Linked DNA regions of Nitrobacter winogradskyi Nb-255. The protein of the gene in region 1 interacts with the protein of each later gene in a pairwise test. Links are inferred from orthologs where the notes say so. Each region holds a gene or a part of one and is shown on either strand. Other genes may lie near its edges. The genes, in order: gyrB and gyrA.

Region 1 (14,161 bases):
AAAACAACACTCATTCATGGAATTATCTCACTGACGTTTTCCCGAGCACGACGACATTCTTGCGCGCTGTCACGCAATCCGCGGCCGGATCATCGAGCCGCTGCTGACCCCTTCTTCGCTTTGTTTTCAGCCCTCCGAATCGCTTACGGTTCTCAGCCGAACGATGGGTCATGACTGAACGAGCGCACGGAAGGATCACGGCGAACGCTTGATCTTCAACAGAGCAGTCGCATCGCAACAACCTTTAACCAGAAAAGTCGTCACAAGACATGTCAGACACGGAACAGGAGCGCTGGTCGCGGGTGAAGGGTCGATTGCGATCGACCGTGGGAGAGGACATCTATTCAAGCTGGTTTGCGAGAATGGATCTTGAAAGCGTGCATGGCGAGAGCGTTCGCCTGTCGGTCCCGACCCGGTTTCTGAAAAGCTGGATCCAGGCGCACTACGCCGAGCGCGTGCTGTCCTGCTGGCAAGCTGAATTACCGGACGTTCACCGGATCGATCTCACCGTGCGTTCGGCCATGCGCTGCGCCGCGCCGGTCCGGGAAGCGCCCGCGACCGATGCGCGCCACCCCGAACGCAGCGAAGGCCGGAACGGCGTTGAGTTGAAAACGGTTGCGACCGCGCCGGCGTCCGCCAACCATGACGCGCTCGGCGGCTCGCCTCTCGACCCGAGGCTGACGTTTCAAAGTTTCGTCACCGGCCGCTCCAATACGCTGGCCCACGCGGCGGCGCGGCAGGTCGCCGAAGGCCGGCGCGGCGACAGCGTGATGTTCAACCCGCTCTACATTCACGCCGGCGTGGGCCTTGGCAAAACGCATCTGCTGCAAGCCGTCACATGGGCGGGAAACGCAGGCACGGAGCGCAGGGTGCTCTACCTGACGGCGGAGAAGTTCATGTATGGCTTCGTCGCCGCGCTGAAGACGCAGACGGCGCTCGCCTTCAAGGAAGCGCTCCGCGGCATCGACGTTCTGGTCATCGACGACCTGCAGTTCCTGCAAGGCAAATCGACCCAGGCTGAGTTCTGCCACACCTTGAATGCGCTGATCGATGCGGGCCGCCAGGTGGTCATTGCAGCCGACCGGCCGCCGTCCGATCTGGAAAGCCTCGACGATCGCGTGCGGTCGAGACTCGCCGGCGGGCTCGTGGTCGAAATGGGATCGCTCGGCGAGGAGCTTCGGCTCGGCATCCTGCGGTCGCGGGTTGAAGCCGCCCGAGTCCACCACGCCAGTTTCGACGTGCCGGAGCCGGTCCTGGATTACCTCGCGAAAGCGATCACGCATAACGGCCGCGACCTCGAAGGCGCGATCAACCGGCTTCTGGCGCACAGCAAGCTCAACGCCCAGCCGGTCACGCTGGAAATGGCCGAGCGCGAGGTCCGTGACCTGGTCCGTCCGCAGGAACCCCGGCGCATCAAGATCGAGGACATCCAGCGGGTCGTTGCGCGGCAGTACAATGTAAGCCGCTCGGACCTTCTGTCCTCGCGCCGCACCGCCAACGTGGTGAGGCCGCGGCAGGTCGCGATGTATCTGGCTAAAACGCTGACGTTGCGTTCCCTGCCCGAGATCGGCCGCCGGTTCGGGGGCCGGGATCACACCACCGTGCTGCACGCCGTGCGCAAGATCGAGGCGCTGGTGTCGAAGGACACGACGCTCTCCGACGAGGTCGAACTGCTGAAACGCCAGTTGCAGGAATAGGCGCGGAGCGGGAAAAATCCTTCCGGAAAAAGCCGGACCATGGCGAACCACAGGGGCTTGCGCAGGAAGCACTTCCGCGTCACCTTACGGCCCCGCCGGATTTAGGCGATATCAGCCTTGAGCTTCGAGGCATCGCTTGAACTCCGAGGTCTCGGCGCCGCGAGTCCTCGCGGCATTTTCAGCACACGACCTGAACCTGGATCGGACGGATTTGCAATGAAGGTCACCGTCGAACGCGCGCAACTGCTGAAATCGCTCGGCCACGTCCATCGCGTTGTCGAACGGCGGAACACGATTCCGATCCTGGGAAACGTGCTGGTCCGCGCCGAGAACGCCAAGCTGTCGCTGAAGGCGACCGATCTCGATCTGGAGGTGACGGAAACGCTGGCGGCGGAAACCGGCACTGTGGGCTCGACCACGGTTCCAGCGCATATGTTCTACGACATCATCCGCAAGCTGCCCGATGGCGCGCAGATCGTGCTGGAAGGCGATGGCGACCGCTCGGTTCTGACGATCCGCGCCGGGCGCTCCCGCTTCACCCTGCAGACGCTGCCGGAGAATGATTTCCCCGATCTCGCGGCCGGCGAGATGACGCATTCTTTCACATTGGCCGCGGCAGACCTGAAGCGGCTGATCGATCGTACCCAGTTCGCGATCTCGACCGAAGAGACCCGCTATTATCTCAATGGCATCTACCTGCACGGCGCGGGCACCGCAAACAACGCGACGCTGCGCGGCGTCGCGACCGACGGTCATCGCCTAGCGCAACTCGATCTCGCTTTGCCGAAGGGCGCCGAGGGAATGCCCGGCGTCATCATTCCGCGCAAGACGGTCGGCGAGGTGCAGCGGTTGATCGAGGATAGCGAGGCCGAGATCGGAATCGAACTGTCGCAAGGCAAGATCCGCTTCACCCTCGGCAACGTCGTGCTGACCTCCAAGCTGATCGACGGCACCTTCCCGGACTACGGCCGCGTGATCCCGCAGAACAACGACAAGGAACTGGTCGTCGACAAGAAGGATTTCGAGGCCGCGGTAGATCGCGTCTCGACGATTTCCAGCGAGCGCGGCCGCGCCGTGAAGCTGGCGCTGTCAGCGGGCAAGCTCGTTCTGTCCGTGACCAATCCCGATTCCGGCAGCGCCACCGAGGAGCTTGAGGTCGAATACGCCTCCGACGCACTCGATATCGGATTCAATTCACGCTATCTCCTGGATATCGCCGCGCAGATCGAGGGCGAAGCCGCGGTGCTGAAGCTCGCCGATCCCGGATCGCCGACGCTGGTGCACGACAGGGATTCCAGGGGCGCGCTCTACGTCCTGATGCCGATGCGGGTGTGAGGAATCTCTCGGATCGCGAGGTCTCCAATTTCGCTCTCTCCCCTTGCGGGAGAGGGAAATATTGCCCGGCGTCATGATTCCCTCCCGCGTTCGCCGCCTGAGCCTCACCCACTTCCGCAACTACCGCGCCGCGACGTTCGAGACGCGCAGCAACATGATCGTGCTGGTCGGACCGAACGGTGCCGGCAAGACCAATTGCCTCGAAGCCATTTCGCTGCTGTCGCCGGGACGCGGATTGCGTCGCGCGACACGCGACGACATCGCGGACAACACCGGAGACGGCTCCTGGGCGGTGTCGGCCGAGATGCAAGGCGCGCTCGGCCTTGCGACGCTCGGCACCGGCATCGACGCGCCGGGCAATGAAGCGGCTCCAAGCGGCCGGCGCTGCCGGATCGACCGCGAGCCCGTCGCATCGGCCGCCGCGTTCGGCGACCATCTGCGCATGGTCTGGCTGACGCCCTCGATGGACGGCCTGTTCACCGGGCCGGCGTCGGACAGGCGGCGTTTCCTCGACCGTCTGGTGCTGGCGATCGACAGTGAACACTCCGGCCGCGTCTCGGCGCTGGAGCGCAGCCTGCGCTCGCGCAACCGCCTGCTGGAAATGCGTCACCACGACGATCTCTGGTGCGAGGCCATTGAGCGTAAAACCGCCGAGCTTGCGGTCGCGGTCGCGGCGATGCGCGCGCAGACCGTGACGCGCCTTACGGCCGCGCTGGAGGCGCGCGGCGGGGGCTCCTCATTCCCCGCGGCAAGCATCCACCTCGACGGCTGGATGGAGAACGCGCTGCTGACCGAGCCGGCCACTGTGGTGGAGGATCGCTACCGCGAAATCCTGCGCGCCAGCCGCCCTCGCGACGCCGCCGCCGGCCGCACGCTCGAAGGCCCGCATCTCACCGATCTGGAGGTGATCTATGCGCCGAAGAACATGCCGGCGAAGGAGGCCTCCACAGGCGAGCAGAAGGCGCTCCTGATCGGCCTGGTGCTGGCCCACGCCCGCCTCGTGGCCGAGATGACGGGCATCATCCCGCTGCTGCTGCTCGATGAAGTCGTGGCTCACCTCGATCCCGACCGCCGCGGCGCGTTGTTCGGCGAGCTTGCCGGCCTCGGCGCCCAGGTCTGGATGAGCGGCGCCGACCCGGCCGCCTTCGCCAACCTCAGTGCCGGCAGCGAAACCTTCAGGGTGGACTCCGGCCGGATCACGCGCGAGCCGCCCACGTAATGCCATAGGAACCGCTCGGGACGGGAGCTGGAGAATCCCGCAGCTTTCGTCCCCGAGGCGACGGCTCCGATGGTTGCGAATCGCGATGTGGGAAGCTTCGCGAATCGCCTGTTTCCGCCCTTGAAAAACTCCACAAAAATACCATTTATTCAATATCTTACGTGGCACAACTTTGCGCTAGTCGCGGTGCCGCTTTCGTGCCAGAAATAGACTTCTCAGCCGCATCGACCGCGTCTGTCCCGGGACACCTCTGAAGGCCTTTCATGAACGAACCTGCCCGGCAGCAAATTGCCGATACCGAATCTGTCGCGGCCATCGAATATGGCGCGGAATCGATCAGGGTGCTCAAGGGCCTCGACGCCGTGCGCAAGCGGCCCGGCATGTATATCGGCGACACCGATGACGGCTCCGGCCTGCACCACATGGTTTATGAAGTGGTCGACAACGCCATCGACGAGGCGCTGGCGGGACACGCCACCGCCGTCGAGGTCATTCTCAACGCTGACAATTCAGTCACGGTGCGCGACGACGGCCGCGGCATTCCCGTCGACATCCACAAGGGCGAAGGCGTCTCGGCGGCTGAAGTCATCATGACGCAGCTGCACGCCGGCGGAAAGTTCGATCAGAACTCCTACAAGGTCTCCGGCGGACTGCACGGCGTCGGCGTCTCCGTCGTCAACGCGCTCTCCAGCAAGCTGACCCTGCGCATCTGGCGCAGGGACAAGGAACACCTGATCGAATTCGCCAACGGCGACGCGCTGGCGCCGTTGAAGGTCGTCGGCGACGCCAACGGCAGGCGCGGCACCGAAGTCACTTTTCTCGCCTCGACCGAGACCTTCACCAACATCGAGTATGATTTCGCCACGCTGGAGCATCGGCTGCGCGAACTCGCGTTCCTGAACTCCGGGGTCAACATCCTGCTCTCGGACATGCGCCACGCCGTCGAGCGGCGCGAGCAGATGATGTACGAAGGCGGCGTGGTCGAATTCGTCAAGTATCTCGACCGCAACAAGAAGGCGATGGTGGCGGATCCGATCATGGTCCGCGCCGAGATGAACGGCATCAGCGTCGAGGCCGCGCTGTGGTGGAACGACAGCTACCACGAGAACGTCCTGTGCTTCACCAACAACATTCCGCAGCGCGACGGCGGCACCCATCTCGCCGGCTTTCGCGGCGCCCTGACCCGGCAGGTCAACGGCTATGCCGATGCCATGGCCAAGAAGGAGAGGATCGCGCTGACCGGCGACGACTGCCGCGAGGGATTGACCGCGGTGCTTTCGGTGAAAGTGCCGGATCCGAAATTCTCGTCGCAGACCAAGGACAAGCTGGTGTCGTCGGAAGTGCGTCCCGTGGTCGAGAACGTCATCAACGAGGCGCTCGCCGCCTGGTTCGAGGAGCATCCGACCGAGGCGAAGCTCATCGTCGGCAAGGTGGTCGAGGCCGCGGCGGCGCGCGAGGCCGCGCGGAAGGCCCGCGAACTGACACGGCGCAAGGGCGCGCTCGATGTCGCCTCGCTCCCCGGCAAGCTCGCCGACTGCCAGGAACGCGATCCGGCGAAATCGGAACTGTTCATCGTCGAGGGAGATTCGGCCGGCGGAAGCGCCAAGCAGGGCCGCAACCGTGAATTCCAGGCCGTCCTGCCGCTCCGCGGCAAGATCCTGAACGTCGAGCGCGCGCGCTTCGACAAAATGCTGTCGTCCGAGCAGATCGGCACGCTGATCACCGCGCTCGGCACCGGAATCGGCCGCGAGGATTTCGACCTCTCGAAGCTACGCTATCACAAGATCATCGTGATGACCGACGCCGACGTCGACGGCGCGCATATCCGCACGCTGCTCCTGACCTTCTTCTTCCGCCAGATGCCGGCGCTGATCGAGGCCGGCCATCTCTATATCGCGCAGCCGCCGCTCTACAAGGTGACCCGCGGCAAGTCCGAACGATACCTGAAGGACGAGCGCGCGCTGGAAGACTACCTGATCGAAACCGGGCTCGACGACTGCGTGTACAAGCTCGCCACGGGCGAAGACCGCGGCGGCCGCGACCTGCTGGCGCTGGTGGATGACGCCCGCGTGATCCGGAACGTGCTGCAGAATCTGCATGGCCGCTACAACCGCGGCGTGATCGAGCAGGCGGCGATCGCCGGCGTGATGAATCCGAGGATCACCGAAAATCTGGCGACGGCAACCGCCGCCGCCGATTACATCGCCAGGCGACTGGATGCGCTGGCCGACGAGGTCGAGCGCGGCTGGGTCGGCCGCTTTGTCGAGGGTCAGGGCTTTTTCTTCGAGCGCACCGTGCGCGGCGTCAAGGACGTCGCCATGATCGACGACGCGCTGCTCGGCTCGGCCGATGCGCGCAAGCTCGATGAATACGCTGGCAGGCTGCAGGAAGCCTATCCGCGCCCCGGCCTCCTGCGGCGCAGGGATACCGAAACCGCGATCCATGGTCCGGTCAGTCTGTTCGAGGCGGTGACCGACGCCGGGCGCAAAGGCGTCGCGCTGCAACGCTACAAAGGCCTCGGCGAGATGAACCCGGACCAGCTCTGGGAGACCACGCTCGACGTCAGCGAGCGTTCGCTGCTGCAAGTGAAGATCAAGGAGGTCGACGAGGCCGATGACATCTTCACCAAGCTGATGGGCGATGTGGTCGAACCGCGCCGCGAGTTCATCCAGGACAACTCGCTCAGCGCCAATGTGGACGTGTGAGCCGGCGACGCCTCACCTTCCCTCAAAAAAGCGGTAGCGCTCGCGACAGCTATCGGATGACGCCGGAGGTGAAGCCGGGTCTGCGATGCGGCGGCTTGATTTCCTTTTTCAGGAAACATCGCGCGGCTTTGCCAGCGTATCCCGGCCGCGCATAGGTCCAGGCCCGGCACTTGCTATCGGCATCGCAGGCATGCCTGCAAACCTGATCGGCGTCGGCTCTCTCGTCTTTCCTGATCTCGAAATTGCGATAGTCGCCGCCCGAGCGATCGGTGGAGGTTTCCACCGGGCCTATCCGTCGCTCGATCACGCCCGCGCCGCGGACACCGGACACGCAGCACCGATTCGCGATCCGCTGGGGCACGGCGTTCTTGAGCCAGCATACCGCGGTTTCCGACCGTTCATTCGGATAGCTGAAGCTCCAGGCGCGGCAACGGCGGTCGCGTTCGCATGCCAGGCCGCAATCGACCGGATCGCCCGACCGCAGCGGCACCCGCAGATAGTCGGCGCCGGGCCGGTCAAAATTGACCTGAGCACTGGCCGGACGCACCGCCGGAACAGAGCTCCACAACAGCGCGGCCAGCAGAACCAGGCCCACCTTCAGTGCATGGACTTTCATCACCTGCCGTAAAGCAGCGCATCCCCAACGAGGACGTGCGCGGATAGGAGTCATTAAATCGCGCCCTCAATGTACGTTGGATGAACAACCGCAAGCCGCTGACCCGATGATACCCCGATTCGGCGGAGTCGATCGCTTCGAACCTGCGAAGCAACGGATGCGTCATCGCCAGCCGTTCCTCCGCAGTTCGTGATGCAAACCTCCTCTGTAGCGCTCCAAGCAAACACGTCGTGCGGCTTGAGCTTGGTGACCCGCCGCCCGCGTGAAGAAAACGCGTCAAAATAAAATCATCGATCCCCGCTCTGATTCCATCAGAAGCGAAATGCTCTAGGCCGGATCGACATTCACGGCAGCCAGATCAGGGCTGCGGCCAGGTGAACGAAGCCCGTGAAGTGAACGGTTCGCCTGTCGTAGCGGGTGGCGAAACGGCGGAAGTGCTTGAGACGGTTGAAGCAGCGCTCGATGCGGTTGCGGTGCTTGTAGAGACCGGCGTCATGCGGGATGATGATTTTGCGCGTCCTGTTTGAGGGGATCACCGCTTCGGCGCCCATGCCGGCGATGAGTGCACGCAAGGCGTTGCTGTCATAAGCCTTGTCGGCCAGCACGGCGTCCCCGGCCTGGGCTTCGAGCAGCGCGGGGGCTTGTGTGACGTCTCCGACCTGCCCGGCGGTGACGATGAAACGCAAGGGTCGGCCCAGCGCATCGGCGAGCATGTGGACCTTGGTGGTCAGTCCACCTCGGGAACGCCCCAGCGCCTGATCCTTGGCCCCCCTTTTCCGGTAGCCGCCTGCTGATGGGCTCGAACGATGGTTGAGTCGAGCATCAGATACTGGTTGTCGCGATCGGCTGTCAGGGTGGAGAACACCCGTTCCCACACACCGGCATGGCACCACCTGCTGAACCGCCGATGCACCGTCTTCCAGCGACCATAGCGCTCCGGCAGGTCACACCAGTGCGCGCCGGATCGCAGCACCCACAGGCAGCCGTTCACAAACAACCGATTATCCGATCCCGTCCGTCCCGGATCAGAGGCCTTGCCTGGCAGCAACGGTGCAATCTTCGCCCACTGATGATCGCTCAGCTCATACCGCTTGATCCCCATCGTGCAGCTCCGTGTCAGAATCACGGAACCCTATGAATCAGCGATCAGACCGCCTGGGAATCCTGAATGTCGATCCGGCCTAGAGCATGATCCGATCAAGTTGAATCGGACCATGCTCTGGAAATGATTGTCCGGTCGCATTTTCTTGCGGCGAACCGGGTATCCGGTTCGTCAGAAAAGGCTCTCACATCACTTCCACCACTTCGGTTCCAGTTGATTGCTTTTGATTGCTTTTGATTGCTTTTCCGCAAGCTGCTTGTCGGGGCAGCCTTTGCCGTGGCAGCATGGCGGCGGCTGGTTCAGCACCGGGACATGCATGAGCGCGCAACGCCGAAGCTACGAGAGCGGTCACAAGCCGAAATATCTGGTCGTGGTCGATGACAGCGCGGAATGGGATCGTGCCGTTTATTATGCGAGCCGCCGCGCCATCCGCGTCGGCGGAGGCATCGTGATGTTGCGCGTGGTGGAGCCGGAAGACCGTAATCAGGAATGGCTCGGCATCGCCGAGGTGATCCGCGCCGAGGCTTATGAAGGCGCGGATGCGGCGCTCGACCGCGCCTCCGGCCGGGCCAACGGGATCGCCGCGATCACGCCGGAGCGGATCATTCGCGAGGGCGATCCGCTCGAACAAATTCTGGATGTCATCGAGAAGGATTTGGATATATCGATGCTGGTGCTCGCCGCCAGCGGTGGTCCCGAAGGTCCGGGTCCGATCATCACGACGCTGGCCAAGACCGCCGGGAACTTTCCGATCCCGGTGACGATCGTGCCGGGCACCCTGACGGATGACGCGATCGACGCGCTGTCGTAGCATGTTCGTTTCTGACTGAATCAGGAAGCGAAGCGCTGGATTATTGTTTTGGCGCGTTTTCTTCACGCGAACCGGCATCCCATCCCCGGGTCAAGCCCGAGGACATGCTTCGCTCGAAAGCGCCATGGAGCATGATCCCGAGCGGTGGGAACCGGCTTCGGATAAGATCACGCCCGATCCGATCAAAATTGAGGATGCGGCTTCGGCTGCCCTCGCTTCAACGCCCTTGACCGTGCCTTTGCGATGGCTATCTGCTAGGGGAACCTACGCGCCGGCCTTGAACCGGCGACGACGGAGAGACCGATGTTCATTCAGACCGAAATTACCCCCAATCCCGCCACCTTGAAGTTCCTTCCGGGTCGCACCGTCCTCGGCAAGGGCACGATGGAGTTCACCAGCGCCAGCACCACCGCCCGCTCGCCGCTCGCCGTGAAGCTGTTCGCCGTGCACGGCGTCGCCGGCGTATTCTACGGCTCGGATTTCATCACGGTGACGAAAGACGAGGGCAGCGACTGGCAGCATCTCAAGCCGGCCATCCTCGGCGTCATCATGGAACACTATATGGCGGGTGCGCCGCTGTTGGCGGACGGCGAAGGGTGCAGTGAAGCGAACGCCGACAGCGACGTCGAATTCTTCGATGAAGCGGATGCCGAGACCGTGACCTTGATCAAGGACCTGATCGAGACGCGGGTGCGGCCGGGGGTCGCCGATGACGGTGGCGATATCACCTTCCGCGGCTTCAGGGACGGAATCGTCTATGTGAACATGAAGGGTGCGTGCTCCGGGTGCCCGTCATCGACGGTGACCTTGCGGAACGGCATCCAGAACCTGCTGAAACACTTCGTGCCCGAGGTCGTCGAAGTACGGCCGGTTTAGAGCTTGGCGACGACCACCAGCCGCTTGATTTTGCCGCTCTTGTAGGCGCGCAGGAATGCATCGTAGTTCTTGAACGACACGCAGCCGTTGGAGGCGCCGCTCGGCCCGAGCATATAAGTGTGCGCCAGCAGGCCAGTGCGCCCGTATATCTTGTCCTCGCCGCCGATCGGTTTCAGCCTGATCGCCTCCACCCCGTGGAACGGACGTTCCCGCAACGACAGGTCGTAGATATGCGGCGGCGTCACGCCCCGCATCTTTCTGTCGGCGTAGCGTGGATCGTCCATCATTTTGCCAAGCCCGGAATGCGCTTCGAGCCTGGTGCCGTCCGGCAGGTAGACGGTACGCGCGGAAATGTCATAAATGGCGGTGGATTCATGTTGCGGGATGCTCCCGAGGGTCAGGCTCTCACCGTCGCTGCTCACCCCGCCGTCGGGCGCCGCGAACGCCAGTTTCAGGCCGGCCGCGGGTCTGCCGAACAGTTTCTCGAAGATCGACGGTTTGTTCGGCTCCGGCGCGACAGCGGCGCTGGCCTGTGCGATCTCGCTGCGGGACGGGGCGGAGGCAGCCTGAAGCTGACGCAGTTCGGAGGGACGCGGCGCCGGCATCGGAACAATCGAGGAGATTTGCGACGCCTGCGGAAGCGGCAGGATCTCCGGCGGAGCCTCGGCGAGAGAGGAGACGGCGATCTGCGAGGCCGCCGCGGGCTCGAAGGTGCCGGGCGGGGGACCGAGCAGGCGCGGACCGTACAGCAACGCGGTGCGGGCCCTCGCTTGGGGATCCTCGGCACGGGCCTTGGTTACTCCGGCCTTGGTTACTCCGGCATTGGCTGCCCGGTTCTTGGAGACAGGAGCCTTGGAAACAGGAAACCTGGCCGCGCGGACCCCGGCGATAGCCTGTGGGGCGCGAACGCCCGGGATCTCCTCCAGGGCCTCATACGCGGCTGCGATGCGATGCACAGGCTCCGCTGAACGACCCGAGACAACTGGCGGCAATGAGGCCGTGACCAGCTCTGCGGGTTCAAATCCGCCGGAAACACGGGTGTAGAGCGTCCAGGCGCAGGCTAGCCCGATGCAGGCGAGCCCGGCGAAACCCAATATATTCTGAGGAACCGCCTTGCGGGGCAGATCGGCGGAGTGAGCCGCGGCCTCATAGTAACGTCTGCCCGTAACGTACGTCATTCGCCCCACGTCCAGAGTCACGGCCTTTCCGGTCTCCGCGGGCGGTGCACCAAGATGCTGCACGCCGCCGGCATGTCCGGATCAAGACTGCGCATGGCTGATTCGCTAAACCCCAAAGTTCCCCACGAAGCTGTGGTAGAGTGCTGAGCGCCATTAAGGCGACTTTTAGTTAAATGCGGATTAAATATGAGTCGGACCCCAGGCCCATGATAAACCGCGCGATCGCGGCAATCTCGTGTCTAAAACCCGGGTTCCTGCATCCAAACCGCAGGTAATTCTCGGGCAAGGGTGCTAGTCTGGTCCGATGCTCGTCCTTGCGATCGACACCGCCCTCGATGCCTGTGCCGCCGGCATACTGGACACCGACGAAGGCCGCCTGATCGCTCAGGAAACGCTCCCGATGAAGCGCGGCCACGCGGAAACCCTGATGCCGCTGATCGCCAGGGTCATCGAATCCGCGGGAATCGGCTTTAAGGCGCTGGACCGCATCGCCGCGACCACCGGCCCCGGCAGCTTCACCGGCCTGCGCGTGGGGCTGTCGGCCGCGCGCGGCATCGCGCTGGCCGCCGACAAGCCGGTGGTCGGCGTAACCACCCTCGCGGCCTTTGCGGCCCCGGTGATCGGCGAGGATCGGAAGCCGCCGGTGATCTCCGCCATCGATGCCCGGCATGATCAGGTTTATTTTCAGGCCATGAGCGGTGACGGCGCCGCGCTGATCCAGCCGCGCGTCGCGCCGGTCGCGGAAGCGCTTGCGGCATCCCGCTTCGGCGCGCCGCATCTGGTCGGAAATGCCGCGAGGCTTCTCGCCGATCGCTGGCCCGCGCACGCCCCGCCCCCGGTCGCGGTCGATCAGCAGGCAGCGCCCGATATCGTCTGGGTGGCGTGGCTTGGCGCGGCGGTCAGCCCGGATGCGGCGCCTCCGCGCCCGTATTACCTGCGCGCGCCCGACGCCAGGCCGACCGGCGACACCCTGCTAAAACCACGGACGCTGGCCGCATCATGATGACATGGTTCCCCGGGAGGGAACGCGCCGTTCCCATTGTCGAGCCCGCGAGCCCGAACGACGCGGCGCGCCTTGCCGCGATTCACGGCGCATCGTTTCATCGCGGCTGGGGTGAAAGCGAATTCGAGACCATGATCGCCGAGCGCAACACGCTGGTTCAGCGTCTGCGGCTACGATCGAACGTGATCGGTTTTGCCGTCTCCCGCATTGCCGCGGACGAGGCCGAGATCCTGTCGATCGCCATCGACGCCGGCTATCGCGGCCAGGGGTTTTCGCGCAACCTGCTGCTCACGCACCTTGGCCACCTCGCCGGGCGCGGCGTGCGGACGGTATTTCTCGAGGTGGAGGAAAATAATCAACCGGCGCGGCGTCTCTATGAACGCGCCGGCTTCGCCGTCGTCGGACGCCGCGAACGTTACTATCGCGAGGCGGGTGATCTGGAACTGAACGCATTGGTGATGCGCCGCAACTTGTCGTAACCTCTGCGGAGTGGCAAAAGGAGCCAGGGAGAACCACCGGCAACGGTGCATCGGTTTTTTCGTCCGGTCGCACTCCTTATATCGTTCGCGCGCATTATCTTACGCACATATGAGCGGATCATGCGCCATCGGAACCGGACACTAGAGATGATGGCCCTAAAATCGACGCCTGTGCAGAAGCCCACCACGATCGAGGCGCGTTGCGCGGCCGCCGGAATGCGCATGACCGAACAGCGCCGGGTTATCGCGCGCGTGCTCGCGGAGGCGTCCGATCATCCCGACGTCGAGGAGCTTTACCGGCGCTGCGCCGGGGTGGATGACAAGATCTCGATCTCGACGGTCTATCGCACGGTGAAGCTGTTCGAGGATGCCGGCATCATCGAGCGGCACGATTTCCGCGAAGGCCGCGCGCGCTATGAGACGATGCGCGACAGCCACCACGATCATCTGATCAACCTGCGCGACGGCCAGGTTATCGAATTCACTTCGGATGAGATCGAGAAACTGCAAGCCGAGGTCGCGCGCAAGCTCGGCTACCGGCTGGTCGATCATCGGCTCGAACTCTATTGCGTGCCGATGGATGACGAATAAGTCGCGGGTGCCTGTCGAAATGCCGGAAAGCCGCATGCCGCCGCGCAAGCTGCACATCAAATCCTACGGTTGCCAGATGAACGTCTACGACGCCCAGCGCATGGCGGACACGCTGGCGGTCGAAGGATATGTCGAGACCACCAGCGCCGAGGACGCCGACCTCGTCATTCTCAACACCTGCCACATTCGCGAGAAGGCGTCCGAGAAGGTCTATTCCGAGCTCGGCCGCCTGCGCGCAGCCAAGGATCAGGCGGCGCGTGATGGCCGCGGCATGAACATCGTGGTCGCCGGCTGCGTCGCGCAGGCCGAAGGCGAGGAGATCATCAGGCGCGCGCCCATGGTCGATGTGGTGGTGGGTCCGCAGAGCTATCATCATCTGCCGCAACTGCTCGCGCGCGCAAAGACCTGTGGCCGTGCGCTGGAGACCGAGTTTCCGGTCGCGGACAAGTTCGGCTTCCTGCCGCAGCCGTCGCGGCAGGCGATCCGTTCCCGTGGCATCTCGGCGTTCGTGACGGTGCAGGAAGGCTGCGACAAATTCTGCACCTTCTG
Region 2 (5,480 bases), 2.0 Mb from region 1 along the record:
ACACCGGATGGGCCCAGCGCGGGCGAAATGGCGGCGGCGCTCGCCAACCGTCTGCGCCGGCTTGAGGCCATCCGCGAGGCATCGAACCGCCTGATGAATCGTCAGCAACTGGGGCGCGACATCTTCCCGCGCGGAAATCCCGAGTCGATCGCCGAGATCCGGCATCCGAAGTTTACCGCGACCTTGTTCGACCTGCTCTCCGCCTATGCCGTGCAGCGTCAGCAGCGGGTATTGACCACCGTTCACATGGCCAAGCGCACGGTCTGGTCGTTGAGCGAGGCGCGAGCCTCGCTTGAGCGTCTGGTCGGTCTTGCGGGTGAGGACTGGGGCTGTCTCGATGAATATCTGATGACGTTTGTCGTCGATCCGGCGCAGCGCGCCACCGTGTTCGCGTCGAGTTTTGCATCCGCTCTCGAATTGGTGCGCGAGGGCGTGATGGATCTGAATCAGAAAGAGGCCTTCGCGCCGCTTTATTTTCGCAAGCGTGCGCCGCAGCCGTCACCCGATCCGACGGCGGGACCGGACACCCCGGTGCAGTAATTGGAAGAAGGAGACCGAGCGATGGCAAGCCTGGCGGAAATACGCGTGGAGCGGCTCGAGGAACCCGAAACGGAACTGCCCGCGTCGCGGCCCGAGGAATTGCGCTTGCTGGAGGCGCTGCTGTTCGCTTCCTCCGAGCCGCTGGATCAGTCGGCGCTCGCCAAGCGGATGCCCGACGGCGTCGATATCAAATCGGCTCTCGCCCAGTTGCAGGCGGACTATGCGTCGCGGGGCGTCAACCTGGTGCGAATCGCCAACAAGTGGACCTTCCGCACGGCGGGCGATCTGGCCTGGCTGATGACGCGGGAAAGCACGGAGACGCGGCGCCTGTCGCGCGCGGCGATCGAGGTGTTGGCCATCATCGCCTATCATCAGCCCGTGACGCGCGCGGAGATCGAGGAGATCCGCGGCGTCGTGACCTCCAAGGGCACGCTGGACGTTCTTCTGGAGACCGGCTGGATCAAGCCGCGCGGTCGCCGCAAGACACCGGGCCGCCCGCTCACCTTCGGGACGACCGAGGCGTTTCTGTCCCAGTTCAGCCTCGAGAATCTCGGCGATCTGCCGGGCCTGGAAGAGCTGAAAGGAACCGGGCTGCTGGATTCGCGCCTGCCGGGCGGGTTCAGCGTTCCGACGCCATCAGACGATCCGGCTTTGCGCGACGACGAGGATCCGCTTGATGCGGGCGATCTCGAACTGGCGCTGGTCCCGGCTTTGGAGGCGGAAAGCGATAATTCGAGCAGCGGCGGTACTGCCCCGACAGGATCCTGAGGCGTTTCAAGCGAAGCGCGTCCTCGGGCTTGACCCGACGGAGGTTTCCGTTCGCTTGAAGTCAAAGCATCGTTTCATCAGAAGCGAGGCTCTCGCTCGGGCCAGCCTGACGCACGGACGCGACGTTTACCGGTCCCTTTTCAGCCGAACGCCTCGCGAATGCCATCGATGACGAACTGGACGGCGAGGGCGGCCAATACGACGCCGAGCAATCGCGACAGCACGACGTTGCCGGTGTGGCCGAGCGCGCCGGCCACGCGCCCCGCCAACGCGAAGGTGACGCCGCAAATGGCGGCGACCGCAATGATGATAGCGATCAGCGCTATCAGTTGAACCGGCTGATCCGCCGCGCGACCGGCCAGCAGCAGGGTGGCCGTGATCGCCCCCGGACCCGCGATCATCGGGATCGCCAGCGGAAAGGCCGCGATATTTCGCGCGTGCTCCTCCGCCGCCTGGGTCGCCTGCTGGGCCTCTCGCGCCGGCCGGACCCCCAGCACCATCTCGAACGCGACCACGAACAGCAGGAGTCCGCCGGAGATGCGAAACGCGGGGAGGCCGATTCCGAGCCGGGCGAGGAGCCATGTCCCGCCGAGCGCCGTCGCCACCAGGATGGCGGCGGCTATCGCCGAGGCGCGCCAGCCGATGCCGCGCCGGGCGGCCTTCGGCAGGCCCTGGGTGATTGACAGGAACACCGGGGCCAGACCGATCGGATCGACCACCACCATCAGCGTCGCGAAGGTCGTCAGCGCGTAGTCCGGCAGCACCGTTCCACCATCAGATTCTGGTTGCCAATATGGCTTATAAGTAACTGAAAGAACGACGGGAAAAAACCGCCTCCGGCGATCGCCGAAGGTGGTTTTCCCAGCCTCGATAGGCTATACGATTCCGAGCAGAAACCGACCGGAATCCTTCCTTGTCAGATATCGAAGACACTAAACCCGAGGAGCCGCCGGCGCCTTCGGGCATTCGGCCCGTTTCCATCCTCGAGGAGATGAAACGCAGCTATCTCGATTACGCGATGAGCGTGATCGTGGCGCGGGCGCTGCCGGATGCGCGCGACGGCCTCAAGCCGGTCCACCGTCGCATTCTCTACGCGATGTATGAGAACGGCTTCGAGTGGAACAAGCCCTACCGCAAATCCGCCCGCACTGTCGGCGACGTCATCGGTAAGTACCATCCTCACGGCGATCAATCGGTTTATGACGCGCTCGTGCGGATGGCGCAGGATTTCTCGATGCGCGTGCCGCTGATCGACGGACAGGGCAATTTCGGCTCGGTGGACGGCGATATGGCGGCGGCGATGCGCTACACCGAATCCCGCCTCACCAAGATCGCCCAATCGCTGCTCGACGACATCGACAAGGACACCGTCGATTTCCAGCCCAACTACGATAATAGCGAGAGAGAGCCGTCGGTTCTTCCGGCGAAATTTCCAAATCTTCTGGTCAACGGCGCCGGCGGCATCGCCGTCGGCATGGCGACCAACATCCCGCCGCACAATCTCGGCGAGGTCATCGACGCCTGCGTGGCGCTGATCGACGATCCGGCGCTCGGCATCGACGACCTCATCAAGATCATTCCGGGTCCGGACTTCCCGACCGGCGGCATCATCCTTGGACGGCAGGGCATCCGCTCGGCCTATCACCTCGGCCGGGGCTCGATCGTGATGCGCGGCAAAGTGTCGATCGATACGATCCGCAAGGACCGCGAGGCGATCGTGGTTTCGGAGATCCCCTATCAGGTCAACAAGGCCAGCATGGTCGAGCGCATCGCCGAGCTGGTGCGCGAGAAGAAGATCGACGGCATCTCGGATTTGCGTGACGAATCCGATCGCGAAGGGTTTCGCGTCGTCGTCGAGTTGAAGCGCGACGCCGTTCCGGAGATCGTGCTCAATCAGCTTTACAAGTACACGCCGCTGCAGACCAACTTCGGCGCCAACATGGTGGCGCTGGATGCGGGCCGTCCGCAGGTCATGAACCTGAAAGACCTGCTGACCCTGTTTATCGCGTTCCGCGAACAGGTCGTCACGCGCCGCACCAAGTTCCTGCTCAACAAGGCCCGCGATCGCGCCCACATCCTGGTCGGTCTCGCGATCGCCGTCGCCAACATCGACGAGATCATCCGCGTGATCAGGGAGTCGCCGGATCCCAACGCCGCGCGCGAGACGTTGATGTCGCGCGACTGGCCGGCGAAGGATGTCGCGGCGATGATCACGCTGATCGACGATCCGCGCCACCGCGTGTCGCCGGACGGCACGGCGCGGCTGTCGATGGAGCAGGCGAAAGCCATTCTCGATCTGCGTCTGCAGCGCCTGACCGCGCTCGGCCGCGAGGAAATCTCGGAGGAACTCGACAAGCTCGCCATCGAGATCGCCGACTATCTGGACATCCTGCGGTCGCGCGCGCGCGTACAGGCGATCATCAAGACCGAGCTTGGCGCGGTGAAGTCCGAATTCGCCACCCCGCGCAGGACGGTTATCGTCGAGCAGGAAGGGGAGGTCGAGGACGAGGACCTGATCCAGCGCGAGGATATGGTCGTGACCGTCTCGCATGCAGGCTATGTCAAGCGGGTGCCGCTATCGACCTACCGCGCGCAGAAGCGTGGCGGCAAAGGCCGCTCCGGAATGCAGACGAGGGACGAGGATTTCGTCAGCCGGCTGTTCGTCGCCTCGACTCATACGCCGGTGCTGTTCTTTTCGTCGCGCGGACAGGTCTACAAGGAAAAGGTCTGGCGGCTGCCGATGGCGGCTCCCAATGCCCGCGGCAAGGCGCTGATCAACATCCTGCCGCTCGACCAGGGCGAGCGTATCACCACCATCATGCCGCTGCCGGAGGATGAATCGTCCTGGGCCGACCTGGACGTCATGTTCGCGACCACCAGCGGAACGGTCCGCCGCAACAAGCTCTCCGATTTCGTCGATGTCCGGCGTTCCGGCATTATCGCGATGAAGCTGGGTGAGGGCGAGTCGATCGTCGACGTGCAGATCTGCACCGAGCGCGACGACGTGCTGCTGACCGCCGCGGGCGGTCAGTGCATCCGGTTCCCCGTCACCGACGTGCGCGTGTTCTCGGGCCGGACATCGATGGGAGTGCGCGGCATCGCGCTGGCCAAGGGCGATCGGGTTATCTCGCTGTCGATCCTGCATCACTTCGACGCCACGCCGGCCGAACGCGCGGCGTATCTTAAGCAGTCCGGCGCGATCCGCCGCGCGGCGACCGGCGAGGATATCGAGCCGGAGGAGGCGACGCCCGAGGCCGACGAGGCCGCGCATACTGATCTCTCGCTGCCCGAAGGGCGTTATGTGGAGATGGGCGCCGCCGAGCAGTTCGTGCTCACCGTCACGACCTATGGCTATGGCAAGCGATCGTCGTCGTTCGAATTCAGGGTTTCAGGACGCGGCGGCAAGGGCATTCGCGCGACCGATCCGACCAAGCTTGGCGAGATCGGACATCTCGTCGCTGGATTCCCGGTCGAGATGTCGGACCAGATCATGCTGGTGAGCGACGGCGGGCAGTTGATCCGGGTGCCGGTGGAAGGCATCCGCATCACCAGCCGGGCCTCCAAGGGCGTCCGCGTGTTCAACACGGCGGATGGCGAGCATGTGGTGTCGGTCGAACATATTCGAGAGGACGGCGAGAACGGCAACGGCGGATAATTTCCGCCCGCTCACAAAACAAAAGCCGCCCATTGTCATCAACGACGGCTTCCTCTTTGGAAGAATAAAGCTACGAAACTTAATCCGGGATCAGCGATGTCCTGCCGTGATCAGCCGGGCTTCACGAACCACCGTCCTGGAGCCGGCGGCGCGAAGGCAGGATGCATCGAAATTCGGCCAGGCTTGCTGCGAACAGACCGCGCCTGCGGGCCGGATATCGAGCCGATCGGCCTTGGCGAGCGGAACGGGCGTGCTGGCGGAAACCTGCGGCGCGAAACCCGGAAGAACGGTGAGGGCGGCTGCGATGAACGCCGCGACCGCAACTGCGGAAAGAGCTTTGATCATGACGGTCCCCTGTGATCTGGGCCTGTCCGTTTGATTTTCGCGGCCCGCTTGGTTGGACGGATTGATAATCGGTCCTCGTTTCGCGATGTCTTCGCCCGTTATAAAAGTGGTTTCGTCGTGCGGGAGAATTGTTTCACCACGTCTTTTCAAGACGAAACAAACCTGAAATCCG

Evidence for each region.
Region 2: the proteins of gyrB (region 1) and gyrA interact in binary tests that used the Escherichia coli proteins (3 or more experiments, as listed by UniProt). The link is inferred for Nitrobacter winogradskyi Nb-255 from one-to-one orthologs.

The regions. Positions count from the first base shown.
Region 1 is NC_007406.1:298-14,458, forward strand. The notes cover bases 4,180-7,235. They hold gyrB (DNA topoisomerase (ATP-hydrolyzing) subunit B), read left to right. Parts: upstream 4,180-4,514; coding sequence 4,515-6,956; downstream 6,957-7,235. Other genes in these bases: recF (DNA replication/repair protein RecF), read left to right, coding at 4,180-4,251; NWI_RS00035 (PAN domain-containing protein), read right to left, coding at 7,006-7,235. In the rest of the region: chromosomal replication initiator protein DnaA, read left to right, coding at 270-1,697; dnaN (DNA polymerase III subunit beta), read left to right, coding at 1,914-3,032; more of recF, read left to right, coding at 3,106-4,179; more of NWI_RS00035, read right to left, coding at 7,236-7,572; NWI_RS00050 (universal stress protein), read left to right, coding at 8,991-9,485; NWI_RS00055 (NifU family protein), read left to right, coding at 9,789-10,361; NWI_RS00060 (DUF2778 domain-containing protein), read right to left, coding at 10,358-11,539; tRNA (adenosine(37)-N6)-threonylcarbamoyltransferase complex dimerization subunit type 1 TsaB, read left to right, coding at 11,844-12,542; rimI (ribosomal protein S18-alanine N-acetyltransferase), read left to right, coding at 12,539-13,021; NWI_RS00075 (Fur family transcriptional regulator), read left to right, coding at 13,169-13,612; tRNA (N6-isopentenyl adenosine(37)-C2)-methylthiotransferase MiaB, read left to right, coding at 13,632-14,161. UniProt on the Escherichia coli protein: DNA gyrase negatively supercoils closed circular double-stranded DNA in an ATP-dependent manner to maintain chromosomes in an underwound state.
Region 2 is NC_007406.1:1,971,821-1,977,300, reverse strand. The notes cover bases 1,884-5,163. They hold gyrA (DNA gyrase subunit A), read left to right. Parts: upstream 1,884-2,221; coding sequence 2,222-4,963; downstream 4,964-5,163. Other genes in these bases: NWI_RS09400 (hypothetical protein), read right to left, coding at 5,054-5,163; NWI_RS09410 (MarC family protein), read right to left, coding at 1,884-2,072. Also shown: NWI_RS09420 (segregation and condensation protein A), read left to right, coding at 1-540; SMC-Scp complex subunit ScpB, read left to right, coding at 562-1,308; more of NWI_RS09410, read right to left, coding at 1,449-1,883; more of NWI_RS09400, read right to left, coding at 5,164-5,308. UniProt on the Escherichia coli protein: A type II topoisomerase that negatively supercoils closed circular double-stranded (ds) DNA in an ATP-dependent manner to maintain chromosomes in an underwound state.